2 regions of the Streptomyces sp. NPDC048671 genome follow, and region 1 is predicted to be linked to the other one. Evidence: riboswitches for the same ligand, from Rfam matches in the RefSeq annotation. Region 1 holds a riboswitch; the other holds the start of a gene.
The links. A riboswitch is a leader RNA that binds a small molecule or an ion and turns the genes downstream of it on or off. The one in region 1 is predicted to bind S-adenosylmethionine.
Positions count from the first base shown of each region.

Region 2: it holds a riboswitch for S-adenosylmethionine, as region 1 does, so the genes downstream of both, thrC (threonine synthase) here and ACZ6S6_RS10240 (glutathione S-transferase C-terminal domain-containing protein) in region 1, are expected to answer to the same signal.

Region 1 covers NZ_JBVJHB010000004.1:287,583-295,021, forward strand. Annotated here, with positions in the region: gene ACZ6S6_RS10230 (amino acid ABC transporter ATP-binding protein) at 1-542, opposite strand, end outside; gene ACZ6S6_RS10235 (amino acid ABC transporter permease) at 539-1,543, opposite strand; SAM riboswitch class IV at 1,919-2,026, opposite strand; SAM riboswitch class IV at 2,147-2,292, shown strand; gene ACZ6S6_RS10240 (glutathione S-transferase C-terminal domain-containing protein) at 2,702-3,385, shown strand; gene ACZ6S6_RS10245 (ATP-binding cassette domain-containing protein) at 3,507-5,891, opposite strand; gene ACZ6S6_RS10250 (VOC family protein) at 6,159-6,515, opposite strand; gene ACZ6S6_RS10255 (IclR family transcriptional regulator) at 6,801-7,439, shown strand, end outside.
Region 2 covers NZ_JBVJHB010000010.1:187,040-194,478, reverse strand. Annotated here, with positions in the region: gene ACZ6S6_RS21805 (alpha/beta hydrolase family protein) at 1-261, shown strand, start outside; gene groL (chaperonin GroEL) at 380-2,002, opposite strand; gene ACZ6S6_RS21795 (cold-shock protein) at 2,319-2,525, opposite strand; gene ACZ6S6_RS21790 (MoaD/ThiS family protein) at 2,961-3,239, opposite strand; gene thrC (threonine synthase) at 3,355-4,668, opposite strand; SAM riboswitch class I at 4,686-4,812, opposite strand; gene ACZ6S6_RS21780 (glucosyl-3-phosphoglycerate synthase) at 4,966-5,916, shown strand; gene ACZ6S6_RS21775 (alpha,alpha-trehalose-phosphate synthase (UDP-forming)) at 5,974-7,368, shown strand; gene otsB (trehalose-phosphatase) at 7,345-7,439, opposite strand, start outside.

The sequences.
Region 1 (7,439 bases):
GCGCGGGCGATGGCCACGCGCTGTTGCTGCCCGCCGGACAGCTGCCGGGGGTAGGCGGCGGTCCGGTCCGCGAGCCCCACGCGGGCGAGGAGGCCGCGGGCCAGTTCCCGCGCCTCGGGCCTGGTGAGCTTTCCGGTCGCCACCGGAGCCGCGGCCACGTTGTCCAGCACGGTCAGGTGCGGGAAGAGATTGAAGTTCTGGAAGACGAACCCGATCCGGCCGCGCTGCGCCAGGATGGCCCGCTCGCTCAGCTCCTTGAGGCGACCGCGGTGCCTGCGTACGCCGATCAGCTCGCCGTTCAGGCTGACATGGCCGATCTCGGGCTTCTCCAGGTGGTTGATCACCCGCAGGAGCGTGGATTTGCCGGAGCCGGACGGCCCCAGGACAACCGTGACCTCGCCGGGTCGCACGGTCAGCGTCACGCCTTCCAGGACGCGTTGGGATCCGTACCACTTGTGCACGTCGTGCACCTCGACCGCGGCGGGACGTACCGCGAGCACCCCGTTGGCCGCCTCGGTCTGCTCGGTCGCCTCGGCGCTCATATCGCCGTCTCCTTCCGGACCCGGGCCCGCAGATCACCGAGGCCGGTCCGCAGCTTCTGCAACGGGGTCGGCGGCAGGGTGCGCAGCGCGCCCCGTGAGTAGTGCCGCTCGACGTAGAACTGGATGACGGACACGACGCTGGTGAGAATCAGGTACCAGGCGGTGGCCACCAGCAGCAGCGGCACGATGTCGCCGGGGTAGGTGCTGCCCATGCTCTGCACGGAGCCGAACAGGTCGAGCAGCGAGACGTAGAAGACCAGCGAGGTGCCCTTGATCAGGCCGATCAGCTGGTTGACGTAGTTCGGGGTGATGGAGCGCAGGGCCTGCGGAAAGACGATCTTCGCAAACTGGTAGCGCTTCGGGAGGCCGAGGGCCGAGGCCGCCTCGTGCTGGCCCTGGTCGACGGAGAGGATGCCGCCGCGGACCACTTCGGAGGCGTACGCCGCCTCATTGAGGCTCAGACCGATGACGGCGACGACCATGTCGGTGGCGAGGCGGGACTCGTCGAAGGTGAAGAACGCCGGGCCGAACGGCACTCCGAGGCTCAGCGTGCGGTAGAGCGCGCTGAAGTTGTAGAGGAACAGCAGGACCACGATCAGCGGCACCGATCGGAACAGCCAGGTGTAGACCCAGCTGACCGCGCGCAGCACCGGGCTCGGCGAGAGCCTGGCCAGTGCCAGCAGCACACCGCCGAGCAGCCCCAGAGCAGCGCTGTACACGGCGACTTCGAGGGTGATGAGCAGGCCTTCGAGGATCGTGGGCCGCAGGAACCAGTACGAGAACCGGTCCCACTGGTAGAAGGGATTGGTCACCAGGCCGTGGACGATCTGGGCGACCAGCACGAGCACGACGGCTGTGATGATCCAGCGGCCGGGACGCAGGAGGGGAAGGACCCGCTGCGCCGCCAGGGGCTTCGATGCGGCGGGCGGGTGGCGGCGGGGGACCGCCTCGGCGGGCGGCGCTGATCCGGAGGACACAGCGATGCCAGGAGATTCACTCACGGAGGGCTCCAGCGGATTCGGGCAGCCCGGACCGCGGACAGCGGCGTCGCCGCACCGATCGGGGACGAATCGGCGCGACGCGGCACACGGCACGGGACGGGGGCCGGGCGGGGAGAGGGCACACCGCGACAGCGGTGGACGTCAGGAACTCGCAGGACAGAGGCCCGGAAGGCTGGGGCTCAGAAGGAAGAGGCCCGAAAAGCCGTCAGGCTTGACAGAGAATGCGAGAAGCGACCGTACACAGCGCGCTGTTGACGCGCTGCAGGTCGACGGAGCGGTCAGCGCACAGCAGCAGGACGCGGCCGCGGGACCGCCAGGCAGCCATCCCCTCAGCTGCGTCCATCGCTCTCACCGTCACCATTCCGCCCCGTGGGGCCTACACGTCTGCCGAACGTCATCCGGTCCGGTCCGAACCTGGGCACCCCACCGCTGTACGAGGGCTGCCGGCCGGCACACCGTGGGTTCCCGCCGACGCTCACGACCGTTCCGCGCCGCAAGTTAGGCACGGCCCGAAAGGAATTGTCAACGCCGGTGACCACCAGGCGAGACGGCCCGTCCGGCCTTCTTGACGGCGTCACGTGGCGCACCGAAACTGACATGGACGGTCACGATTGTCAGCGCCTCCTGTGCGGGATTCCCCTGCTCAGGTGGTTATCGGCCCCGGCCCGCTGGCAGGCAACCCTTCCACCGCGACGGGGTGCCCCGGGTGACGACCGGGTCCCGCCGGTGCGGCGGGACAAGCGTGGCCTCGCGTCTCGCGAGCCCCGAAGTCGGAACCGGTGGGAATTGTCCAGGAACGGCTTGACGAGGCGCCTGCACATCGATCTGCTGCGTGTCTCCAGCGCTTACTAGCCCGGAAAACTCCGGACGCGTACCGGACCGCTCGATCCAGTCCGGACCGGTACGAGAGCGCAGTCAGTCCACATCCGGCCGCTGGTGCCCACAAGGCGGCGGTGGCTTCCTCGTTCCCGCAGGGATTCCCACCGGGATTCCCATAGGAGAGTCATGCCCGAGACAGCTTCGCGCAGTTCCAGTTCACGTAAGCCCACTTCACGCAGCTCCGGTTCGCGCAGTTCAGGCACGGGCAACTCGCTCACGTGCGGCGCGATTTCCTCCGGGCCGGTTCCGTGCGCCGCGCCCCTTCGTCTCGCGGCTGCCGTGCAGCCCTCCCGTATCCACAGCCGTATCGGCGTCGGTCTGGCCGGCGGCTTCTACCCGGCACCGCACCGCTACGAGCTTTTCCTGTCGGCGAGTTGTCCGCGCTCGCTCCGCGTCTCGATCACTCTCGGCCTGCTCGGCCTCAAGGACTCGGTCGCCACCACACTCCTGGGGCACCCCGCCGAGACACCGGCCGCGTTCGCCTCACTGCGCAGCGCTTACGAGGCCACGATGCACCACTACGACGGACCGCTGACGGCGCCCGCGCTGTGCGACCGGTGGAGCGGACGCATCGTCAGCAACCACACCCCGGACATCCTGCGCGACCTCGCGGGCCTGCTGTCCGGCCATGACGAGGCCTGCCCCTCCGCTCTGCGCCCGCCGGACCTCACCGCGGACATCGACGCCCTCCGTGACCTGCTGGACCGGGACGTCACCCCGGCCGCCGCGCCCTCGGAGCGATCGGCGGCGCTGGACCTGCTGAATCACCGCCTCGCCCTGCGGCCCCACGTACTGGGCGAGGAACTGACGGCCGCGGATGTGGACCTGTGGGTGGCGCTCGTCCGTCTCGGCCCGGCCACCCTGGGCGACCGTCCCCGGCTCCGGGAGTACGTGAGCCGCCTCCGCGACCATCCCGCCTTCCCCGACACGCCGGAGCAGGACGACGGCCGCCGGCCCGCGTAGCCGGACGTACCGGGGCCCCGGCGAGGGCCCCGGTCAACGCCGCGGTCGGCCCCTCGTTCAAGGCCCCGGTCGCGCCTCGTTCAACGCAACGTACTGGTCAGCACCTCGGGCAACGCCTCCCTCAGGCGCCGACGTAGGCCGCGAGGTGCTCGCCGGTGAGGGTGGAGCGGTCGGCGACGAGGTCGGCGGGCGTGCCCTCGAAGACGAGCCTGCCGCCGTCGTGGCCGGCGCCGGGGCCGAGGTCGACGATCCAGTCGGCGTGCGCCATGACCGCCTGGTGGTGCTCGATCACGATGACCGACTTGCCGGAGTCCACGAGCCGGTCGAGCAGGCCGAGCAGTTGCTCGACGTCAGCGAGGTGGAGGCCGGTGGTCGGTTCGTCGAGGATGTAGATGCCGCCCTTCTCGCCCATGTGCGTCGCCAGCTTGAGCCGTTGCCGCTCACCGCCGGACAGGGTGGTCAGCGGCTGGCCGATGCTGAGGTAGCCGAGCCCGACATCGGCGAGCCTGCCCAGGACGCGGTGCGCGGCCGGATTGTGGGCCTTGCCGTCGCCGAAGAACTCCTCGGCCTCGGTCACCGACATCGCGAGCACCTCGCTGATGTCGCGGCCACCGAGGTGGTATTCGAGCACCGAGGCCTGGAACCGCTTCCCCTCGCACTCCTCGCAGACGGTGGAGACACCCGCCATCATCGCAAGGTCGCTGTAGATGACGCCTGCGCCGTTGCAACCGGGGCAGGCGCCCTCGGAGTTGGCGCTGAACAGCGCCGGCTTCACGTCGTTGGCCCTGGCGAACGCCTTGCGGATCGGGTCGAGCAGCCCGGTGTACGTCGCGGGGTTGCTCCGTCGCGAGCCGCGGATCGCGCCCTGATCGATCGACACCACCCCGTCCAGGCCCGAGACCGAGCCGTGGATCAGCGAGCTCTTGCCGGAACCGGCGACCCCGGTGACGACGGCGAGGACCCCGAGCGGGATGTCGACGTCGACGCCGCGCAGGTTGTTCGCCTTCGCGCCGCGGATCTCCAGCGCGCCGGTGGGCTTGCGCAGGGTGTCCTTGAGGGTCGCCCGGTCGTCGAAATGGCGGCCTGTGACGGTGTCCCCGGCCCGCAGCCCCTCGACGGTGCCCTCGAAGCAGACGGTTCCGCCCGCGGTTCCGGCGCCGGGGCCCAGGTCGACGATGTGGTCGGCGATCGCGATCGTCTCCGGCTTGTGCTCCACGACGAGCACCGTGTTGCCCTTGTCCCGCAGGCGCAGCAGCAGGTTGTTCATCCGCTGGATGTCGTGGGGGTGCAGGCCCGCGGTGGGCTCGTCGAAGACATAGGTGGTGTCGGTGAGCGAGGACCCGAGGTGCCGGATCATCTTGACGCGCTGCGCCTCGCCCCCCGACAGCGTTCCCGACGGCCGGTCGAGCGCGAGGTAGCCGAGTCCGATCTCCACGAACGAGTCGAGGGTCTGCCCCAGCGCGGTGAGCAGCGGTGCCACCGAGGGTTCGTCGAGGCCCCGGACCCAGGCGGCCAGATCGCTGGTCTGCATCGCGCAGGCGTCGGCGATGTTGATCCGCTTGATCTTCGAGGACCTGGCGCCCTCGCTGAGCCGGGTGCCCTCGCACTCGGGGCAGGTGGTGAAGGTGACCGCCCGCTCCACGAACGCCCGGATGTGCGGTTGCAGCGCTTCCTTGTCCTTGGACAGGAACGACTTCTGGATCTTGGGGATGAGGCCCTCGTAGGTGAGGTTCACACCTTCGACCTTGACCTTGGTCGGCTCCCGGTAGAGGAAGTCCTGCATCTCCTTCTTGGTGTACTTGCGGATCGGCTTGTCCGGGTCGAGCAGCCCCGATTCGGCGTAGACCCGGACGGTCCAGAAGCTGTCCGACTTCCAGCCGGGGATGGTGAAGGCACCCTCCGCGAGCGACTTGGAGTCGTCGTAGAGCTGGGTGAGGTCGATGTCGGAGACGCTGCCCCGGCCCTCGCAGCGCGTACACATGCCGCCCGTGCGGTTGAAGGTGGCCTTCACCGCCTTCTTCGCACCCCGTTCGACGGTGATGGCGCCGCTCGCCCGGACCGAGGGGACGTTGAAGGCGTACGCGCTGGGCGGGCCGATGTGCGGCTTCCCGACCCGGCTGAAGAGGATCCGCAGCATCGCGTTGGCGTCGGTCGCCGTGCCGACCGTGGAGCGCGGATCGGCGCCCAGCTTCTGCTGGTCGACGATGATCGCGGTGGTCAGCCCGTCCAGGACGTCGACCTCGGGCCGTGCCAGCGTCGGCATGAAGCCCTGCACGAAGGCGCTGTAGGTCTCGTTGATCAGCCGCTGCGACTCCGCGGCGATCGTGTTGAACACCAGTGAGGTCTTTCCCGAGCCGGAAACACCGGTGAAGACCGTGAGCCGCCGCTTCGGGATCTCGATGCTGACGTCCTTGAGATTGTTCACGCGCGCGCCGTGCACGCGGATCACGTCGTGGATGTCGGCTGCGTGCGGCGCGGGCGACCGCGCGTCCGTCCTGGTGGCCATGTTTATCGTTTTCTCCATCTGTCTCTGCCGGCCGGGACCGTGATCGCGGTCCCCGTCGGCGTCGTCCGGCTCGATCCGAGCGGCCGAGGGCGGTACGCACGGTTCTACTTCGTCGGGGCGGCCGTGGCAACGGTCCGCCTGCCCGTCCGGTCGTCGGTGCCGTCCGGAGTGGCGCGACGGCCGCAGGCCCGCCCGGCGGCCCCCTGTCACGCGTTCGCCCGCGGTCATGAACACCGTGGGCATCCGACCGTCGGTTCGGGTCGGGTCTCAGCTGTCCTGAAGCAGCCCGAGGACGTTGCCGTCGGGGTCGGTGACGGTGGCCACCAGGCGTCCGCCGCCGACATCGTGCGCGGGATCCTTCACGGTGGCGCCCGCGGCGGTGACCTCGGCCAGCTTCGCCTCGATGTCCGGCACGTGCCAGTAAGCAACGGGTGAGGTCATGCCCTGCTGTCCCCCGGCCGGCACCAGCCCGATGTGCTGGCCCCCGGCCTCGAAACCCACGTAGTAGGACTCGTCGGCCTGCGGCTGTACACCGAGCAGGGCCGTGTACACCGCCTTGGCCGCCGCCAGGTCGGACACGGGGTGCAGCACGGTCTTGATTCCCTGGGTGGTCGAGCTGGTCATGGTCGCTCCTGTGGTTCGTGGGTCATATCGGCCCGGTGCGGACGGTAACGCCGAGCCGGCGGCGAGGCCGCGGAATCGGCGGTCGCGGCCGGCGCTCGGCGTCCGGACGCCCGGTGCCTGGCAATCACGCTAGCCGCGGCCCGTTGACCGCGCTTCTCCATTCCTGATCGTTCCGGTCAGCCGTCCCGGAGCGCGCGAGCCCCCTTCATCGCTTCGGACACCCCAGGTCAGGGCCGTACACAGGACGTATTGCCGCCTTCCGGCACCGGGTCCATGCTTATGGGCATGGGTGACGAGGCCGGCCCCGAGCTCACCGCGTACGTCGAGCGTGCTCTCCGAGTGATGGAGGCGGCAGGGGCGCACGCGGCGGAAGTCCCCTTGCGGCAATTGGCCAGGGAGACGGGGCTGCCCCTGGCCACCGTCCAGGAGCTGCTGACGGCGCTCGTGCGGGACGGTTACCTGACCGAGCTGGACGGAGCGTTCGCCCTCTCCACCGCACACCCCTCCCTGGTCCCCGGACGCGACGGGCCGGGGCTCCTGAACCGCGTCCGGCCCGTCCTGACGGCCTTGCGGAACGATCTCTCGGCGGCGGTCTACCTGACGCTGTACGAGGAGGGCGAGATCCGGGTCATGGAGATCGTCGACAGCGCTCGGGCGCCACGCGTGGACCTCTGGGTCGGATTCCAGGACGCCGGACACGCCACGGCGCTCGGGAAGAGCGTGCTGCGTGAGCTGGACGGGAAGGCGCGCGCCGAGTACTTCTCCCGGCACTCGCTGACCGATCTCACGCCCCGCACCATCACGCACCGGGGGGAGCTTCTGCGGCAGCTCGACTCCGCACCGGCAGCGCCGGTCGTCATGGACCGGGAGGAGTACGCCCGCGGTACGACATGTGTCGCCGTGCCCGTGTACAGCGGTGACCGG
Region 2 (7,439 bases), on a different contig from region 1:
TGGAAGGCGAACGTCACCCTGACCGGTTCGCGCCACGCCTCGTACACCGACGCGCAGGCGCTGCTGCCGCGACTGGCCCGGCAGGGCGCGGAGCCGGACGGCGGTCTGGCGGCAGCGGTCGGGACGGTGCGGCCGGAGCGGGCCACGGCCGCGAGCCGCGCGTATGTGGCGTCGTTCTTCGGGCGGTGGCTGCGCGGGCACGACGACCAGCTGCTGGACGGCCCCTCGGACCGCTTCCCGGAGATGGTGTTCACGCCGTAGCCGGGGCGCGTACGGACAAGTAAGAGTACGGACGCGTAGGAACGACGTCGGCCCCCGGGGAGTGATCCCCGGGGGCCGACGTTCGTACAGCTGTGCAGGAGCTACCGATCCGTCAGGATCAGAAGTCCATGTCACCGCCCGGCATGCCGCCCGGAGCGGCCGCGGAGGCCTTCTCCGGCTTGTCGGCGATGACGGCCTCGGTGGTGAGGAAGAGCGCGGCGATGGACGCGGCGTTCTGCAGAGCGGAGCGCGTGACCTTCGCCGGGTCGATAATGCCCTCGGCGATCATGTCGACGTACTCGCCGGTCGCGGCGTTGAGGCCGTGACCGATCGGCAGGTTGCGCACCTTCTCGACGACGACTCCACCCTCGAGACCACCGTTGACGGCGATCTGCTTGAGCGGGGCCTCCAGCGCCAGCTTGACGGCGTTGGCGCCGGTCGCCTCGTCACCCGAGAGCTCCAGCTTCTCGAAGACGGCCGAGGCCTGGAGCAGAGCCACGCCACCACCGGCGACGATGCCCTCCTCGACGGCGGCCTTGGCGTTGCGCACCGCGTCCTCGATGCGGTGCTTGCGCTCCTTGAGCTCGACCTCGGTCGCGGCACCGGCCTTGATGACGGCCACGCCGCCGGCCAGCTTCGCGAGGCGCTCCTGGAGCTTCTCGCGGTCGTAGTCCGAGTCGGAGTTCTCGATCTCGGCACGGATCTGGTTGACGCGACCCTGAACCTGGTCGCTGTCACCGGAGCCGTCGACGATCGTCGTCTCGTCCTTGGTGATGACGACCTTGCGGGCACGGCCGAGCAGGTCGAGACCGGCGTTCTCCAGCTTGAGGCCGACCTCCTCGGAGATGACGGTGCCACCGGTGAGGATGGCGATGTCGCCGAGCATGGCCTTGCGGCGGTCACCGAAGCCCGGAGCCTTGACGGCGACGGACTTGAAGGTGCCACGGATCTTGTTGACGACCAGGGTCGACAGGGCCTCGCCCTCGACGTCCTCGGCGATGATCAGCAGCGGCTTGCCGGACTGCATGACCTTCTCCAGCAGCGGAAGGAGGTCCTTCACGTTGCTGATCTTCGAGTTCACGATCAGGATGTACGGGTCGTCCAGGGACGACTCCATGCGCTCCATGTCCGTGGCGAAGTACGCCGAGATGTAGCCCTTGTCGAAGCGCATACCCTCGGTGAGCTCAAGCTCCAGCCCGAAGGTCTGGGACTCCTCGACGGTGATGACGCCTTCCTTGCCGACCTTGTCCATGGCCTCGGCGATGAGCTCGCCGATCTGGGTGTCAGCGGCGGAGATGGAGGCGGTCGAAGCGATCTGCTCCTTGGTCTCCACGTCCTTGGCCTGCTCCAGGAGGGCGGCGGAGACGGCCTCGACGGCCTTCTCGATGCCCCGCTTGAGAGCCATCGGGTTCGCACCCGCGGCCACGTTGCGAAGGCCCTCGCGGACGAGCGCCTGAGCGAGAACGGTGGCGGTGGTCGTACCGTCGCCGGCGACGTCGTCCGTCTTCTTGGCGACCTCCTTGACCAGCTCCGCACCGATCTTCTCGTACGGGTCCTCCAGCTCGATCTCCTTGGCGATGGAAACACCATCGTTGGTGATCGTGGGGGCGCCCCACTTCTTCTCAAGGACGACGTTGCGGCCCTTGGGGCCGAGGGTGACCTTGACGGCGTCGGCGAGCTGGTTCATGCCGCGCTCAAGACCGCGCCGGGCCTCCTCGTCGAACGCGATGATCTTGGCCATATGAAGTGGTCCTCCCGGACAGGGGTGGATTCTCCGGACCGAGTGGCGCCCGCGACGGACGGCCTGCCGCCTGCCGGTTCCTTGCCCCGACAGACCTGCGGGCCTCACCGGCCCGGTCCAAGTTTCTGTCACTCTCACCCGGAGAGTGCTAAGCCCAATGATTAGCACTCGACCCCCGAGAGTGCAAGCGTCCCCCTCCGGAGTGTGGACAACCGGCCGACGCTTGCGGAGGGGTTCCGGACGCACGGAGGGCCCGTACCCCAGGGGGTACGGGCCCTCCGTGCGTGAGTAGTGTCGTTGGCCGACCGTGCCGAGCTCAGCCGACAGCGAGCTTGACCATGTCCGCCTGCGGCCCCTTCTGGCCCTGCGAGATTTCGAATTCAACTCGCTGACCCTCTTCGAGGGTGCGGTATCCGTCCATCTGGATCGCGCTGTAGTGGACGAAAACATCCGCACCACCGTCGACCGCGATGAAGCCGTACCCCTTCTCCGCGTTGAACCACTTGACGGTGCCCTGAGCCATGCCTAACTCCCCTATTACTGGCCCTTGCACAGGACCGCACTTCGCGGGCCCGGGTCAGAACTCACCCTCCGTCAGGAGAGGGTGCGTGCGCCGGAACGCGTCGACCGCGGCCGAATGTATCTGCCCAACTGCCCTCTGCAACAGGTCAATCGGACGAGAATTCTGGGCAGCGCCGATCGCCCGAATATGAGTAACTCATGAGATTCCAGGGCAAGTCGGGCCAGGCAAAGGCGACTTATGGCGCAAGAAGTTCAGTTACTTTGGCTGCATCTTGTCGTGGCCGGGCGCATTCACATATGCGGGGGGGGCACGGGCAGCAGAGGGGGCTTCCCACACTCTACCGCGCTCAACCATACAGAATCGCCCCCTCCGCTTCTGTCGCAGAGGGGGCGATTCCGGTGACGCGGTGGAGCGGGACCACTCGGGTCCCGGGGGTCAGCAGCCGCCGGCGACGGCCGGGATGATCGAGACGCCCGCGCCGTCCGGGGTGACCGCTTCCAGGCCGCCCTCGAAGCGCACGTCGTCGTCGTTGACGTACACGTTCACGAAGCGGCGGAGCTTGCCCTGGTCGTCCAGCACGCGGGCGGCGATGCCCGGGTGGTTCTTCTCCAGGGACTCGATGACCTGGGAGAGGGTCGCGCCCTCGGCCGGGACCTCGGCCTGGCCGCCCGTGTAGGTGCGGAGGATGGTGGGGATACGGACCTTGACGCTCATGGTGGGTGCCCTTCCTGGAGTCACGGATGGTCGGAGGCTGCCGGCAGCCTCTCAACTGCTGCCGACGGCCTGTCAGCTGGTGCCGGCGGGCCTGTCAGCTGGTGCCGGTGGCCCGTCAGCTGGCGCCGGCGGCCTCTCCGCCGGTGCCGAGGCCGGCGGCGCGGAAGGCGTCCAGGCTGGGGCGGATCGTCGCCGTCGCCTGCGAGGTGGCGGCCACCGCGTCCAGCGTCTTGAGGCCGTCACCGGTGTTCAGGACGACGGTGGTGAGCGACGGGTCGAGCAGACCGGCCTCGATCAGCTTCTTCGTCACACCGACCGTCACCCCGCCCGCGGTCTCGGCGAAGATGCCCTCGGTGCGCGCCAGCAGCTTGATCGCGTCGACGACCTGCTCGTCGTTGACGTCCTCGACGGCGCCGCCGGTACGGCGGGCGATGTCCAGGACGTACGGGCCGTCGGCCGGGTTGCCGATCGCCAGGGACTTGGCGATCGTGTTCGGCTTCTGCGGCCGCACGACGTCGTGACCGGCCTTGAAGGCGGTGGAGACCGGGGAACAGCCCTCGGCCTGGGCACCGAAGATCCGGTACGGCTTGTCCTCGACCAGACCGAGCCTGATCAGCTCCTGGAGGCCCTTGTCGATCTTCGTGAGCTGCGAGCCGGACGCGATCGGGATGACGATCTGGTCGGGCAGCCGCCAGCCGAGCTGCTCGCAGATCTCGTACGCGAGCGTCTTGGAGCCCTCGCCGTAGTACGGCCGGAGGTTGACGTTGACGAAGCCCCAGCCCTCGCCGAGCGGGTCGCCGATGAGCTCCGAGCAGAAGCGGTTGACGTCGTCGTAGTTGCCCTCGATACCGACCAGCTCACCGCCGTACACCGCGGCCATGACGACCTTGCCCTGCTCCAGGTCGTGCGGGATGAACACGCAGGACCGCAGGCCGGCGCGGGCTGCGGCGGCGCCCACCGCACCGGCGAGGTTGCCGGTGGAGGAGCAGGAGAGCGTGGTGAAACCGAAGGCGCGGGCGGCCTCGACGGCGATCGCGACGACACGGTCCTTGAAGGAGTGCGTCGGGTTGCCGGAGTCGTCCTTGACGTACAAGCCGCCGGTGACGCCCAGCTCACGGGCGAGGTTGTCGGCCTTGACCAGCTTGGTGAAGCCGGGGTTGAGGTTGGGCTTGTCCGCGACATCGGCGGGGACCGGCAGCAGCGGCGCGTAACGCCAGATGTTGTCGGGGCCGGCCTCGATGCGCTTCTTCAGCTCGTCCGGGGAGCCGCTCGGCAGGTCGTACGCCACTTCGAGCGGCCCGAAACAGGTCGCACAGGCGAAAAGGGGGCCGAGCTCGAATCGCTCTCCGCACTCGCGGCAGGAAAGCGCCGCGGCGGGACCAAGATCAACGGAGGATTCGGTGTTTGCTGCAACAGTCTGAACAGCCATGATGGCGAGGCCCTTTCTCCTCATCTTCCTCGTGACGCATTTCGCCACAAGACGGAATTGGCACCTTCCCCACCTGACCTCGCGGTCGGCTGGATGGTTGCCGGGACTTCAACGGGCCGTTCCCTCTGTCCCTCTGGATGAGCGCTGTGGCACTGGACCATGGATCCAGGCGTTTATCAGCGGATGGACCCCGGCATGCCACGGCCATCTGCGTTGTTCAAGACTGTAACCGAAGCACCGGACTGTTGAGATAGTCGTCCGAACCGCGAGATGGATCACATACAGGGAGTATCGACCGTGCTGGAAGAGGTCGAAGGCTGGCTGACCAGGCGTTCCTGGTCCTCCGCCGACCGCCCGCTGGAGCAGCTCCTGGCCGCCAGGGACGGCGACCCGCGCCGCGGGAGCGTGAGTGTCGTCCTGCCTGCGCTCAACGAGGCGGCGACGGTCGGGGACATCGTCCGGGTGATCCGGCGCGAGCTCATGGAGAAGGTCCGGCTGGTCGACGAACTCGTGGTGATCGACTCCGGCTCCACGGACGCCACCGCCGAGGTCGCCCGCCGGGCGGGCGCCCGGGTGATCCACCGGGACGCGATCCTGCCCCGCGTCCCGGCCGTCCCCGGCAAGGGCGAGGTGCTCTGGCGGTCACTCCTGGTGACCAGTGGTGACATCGTCTGCTTCATCGACGCGGACCTGAAGGACTTCTCGGCCGACTTCGTCTCCGGCATCGTCGGCCCGCTGCTGACCGACCCCTCGGTGCAGTTCGTCAAGGCGATGTACGACCGCCCCCTCGGGGACACCGCAGGCCAGGGCGGGCGGGTCACCGAACTGGTGGCACGGCCGCTGCTCAATCTGCACTGGCCGCGACTGGCCGGCTTCGTCCAGCCGCTGGGCGGCGAGTACGCCGTGCGCCGCTCCCTGCTCGAACAGCTGCCGTTCCCGGTCGGTTACGGAGTGGAGCTGGGGCTGCTCGTCGACGCCCTGCACACGGTCGGCCTGGACGCGCTCGGGCAGGTCGACGTCGGCGTCAGGAAACACCGCCACCAGGACGGCCAGGCGCTCGGCCGGATGGCGGCGGCCATCTACCGGACCGCTCAGCTGCGGCTCTCCCGAGGGCATCTGGTCCGCCCCTCGCTGACCCAGTTCGAGCGCGGCGAGCACGGCTTCGTCCCGCACACGTACCCGGTGGACACCGAGGAGCGGCCGCCGATGCGCGAGATCGAGGAGTACGTCTCGCGCCGCGCGGCGTGACCGGAGCACCGCCGCACGCACGTTTGGACGGTTCGGGATCGGGCTAGATTCCGCAGCATGGTCTCCGAGCACGTCCCCCAGCCCGCCGCCGCCCAGGTACTCGTCGCGTCCAACCGAGGTCCGGTCTCGTACGCGCTCCGCGAGGACGGCTCACTCGACGCGAAACGGGGCGGGGGCGGACTCGTCTCCGGGCTGAGCGCGGTGGACGACAAGGTGTGGGTCTGCGCCGCACTCGGTGACGGCGACCGCGAGGCGGTGCGCCGCGGGGTCGGCGAGCCGGGCGTACGGATGCTCGACATCGACGCGGACGTGCACGCCGACGCGTACAACGGGATCGCGAACTCGGTGCTCTGGTTCGTCCACCACCTGCTCTACCAGACCCCCCTGGAACCCGTCTTCGACGCGGAGTTCCGCCGGCAGTGGGCCTCCTTCGAGACCTACAACCGGGCCTTCGCGGAGGCGCTCGCCGAGGAGGCGGGCGAGGGCGCGGCGGTCCTGGTGCAGGACTACCACCTGGTGCTGGTGCCCGGAATGCTCCGCGAACTCCGCCCCGACCTGCGGATCGGCCACTTCTCGCACACCCCGTGGGCGCCCGTCGACTACTTCCGGATGCTGCCCGACGACATCGCCGAGCAGGTGCTGCGCGGCATCCTCGGCGCCGACCGGGCGGCCTTCCTGACCCGCCGCTGGGCGGACGCCTTCATCGGCTGCTGCACGGAGATCCTGGGCGGCACCGGCCGCACCCGCATCGGCGTGCACGGGCTCGGCGCCGACGCGGACTTCCTGCGCCGCCGCGCGCACGAGGCGGACGTCGACGAGCGGATGGCGGCGCTGCGCGAACAGGTGGGCCCCGGCCGGAAGACGATCGTGCGGGTGGACCGTACGGAGCTGTCCAAGAACATCGTCCGCGGGATGCTCGCCTACCGCGCCCTGCTCGACGAGCGGCCCGAATGGCGCGGCCGGGTCGTCCACATCGCGTTCGCCTACCCCTCGCGGCAGGACCTCGCGGTCTACCGGGAGTACACGGCCGAGGTGCAGCGCGTCGCCGACGGCATCAACGCGGCGCACGGCACAGCTGACTGGACCCCGGTCGTGCTCCACGTCAAGGACGACTTCGCACGCTCCCTCGCCGCGTACCGGCTGGCCGACGTGGCGCTCATCAACCCCATCCGGGACGGGATGAACCTGGTCGCCAAGGAGGTCCCGGTCGTCTCCGACCACGGCTGCGCGCTGGTGCTGTCGCGGGAGGCGGGGGCGTACGAGGAGCTGGGCGACGACGCGATCACGGTGAACCCGTACGACGTGTCCGCCACCGCCGACGCGCTGCACGAGGCGCTGACGATGGAGGACGACGAGCGCGCGGCGCGCACGGAGCGGCTGGCTGCGGCGGCCACCGCGCTGCCGCCGCAGCAGTGGTTCCTGGAGCAGCTAGAGGCGCTGCGCCAGGACTGACAGGAACTCGACGACGGCTCCCGGCCCCGGCAGCAACAGGTCCGCGCGCTGGGCGAGTTCGGGCACCTCCG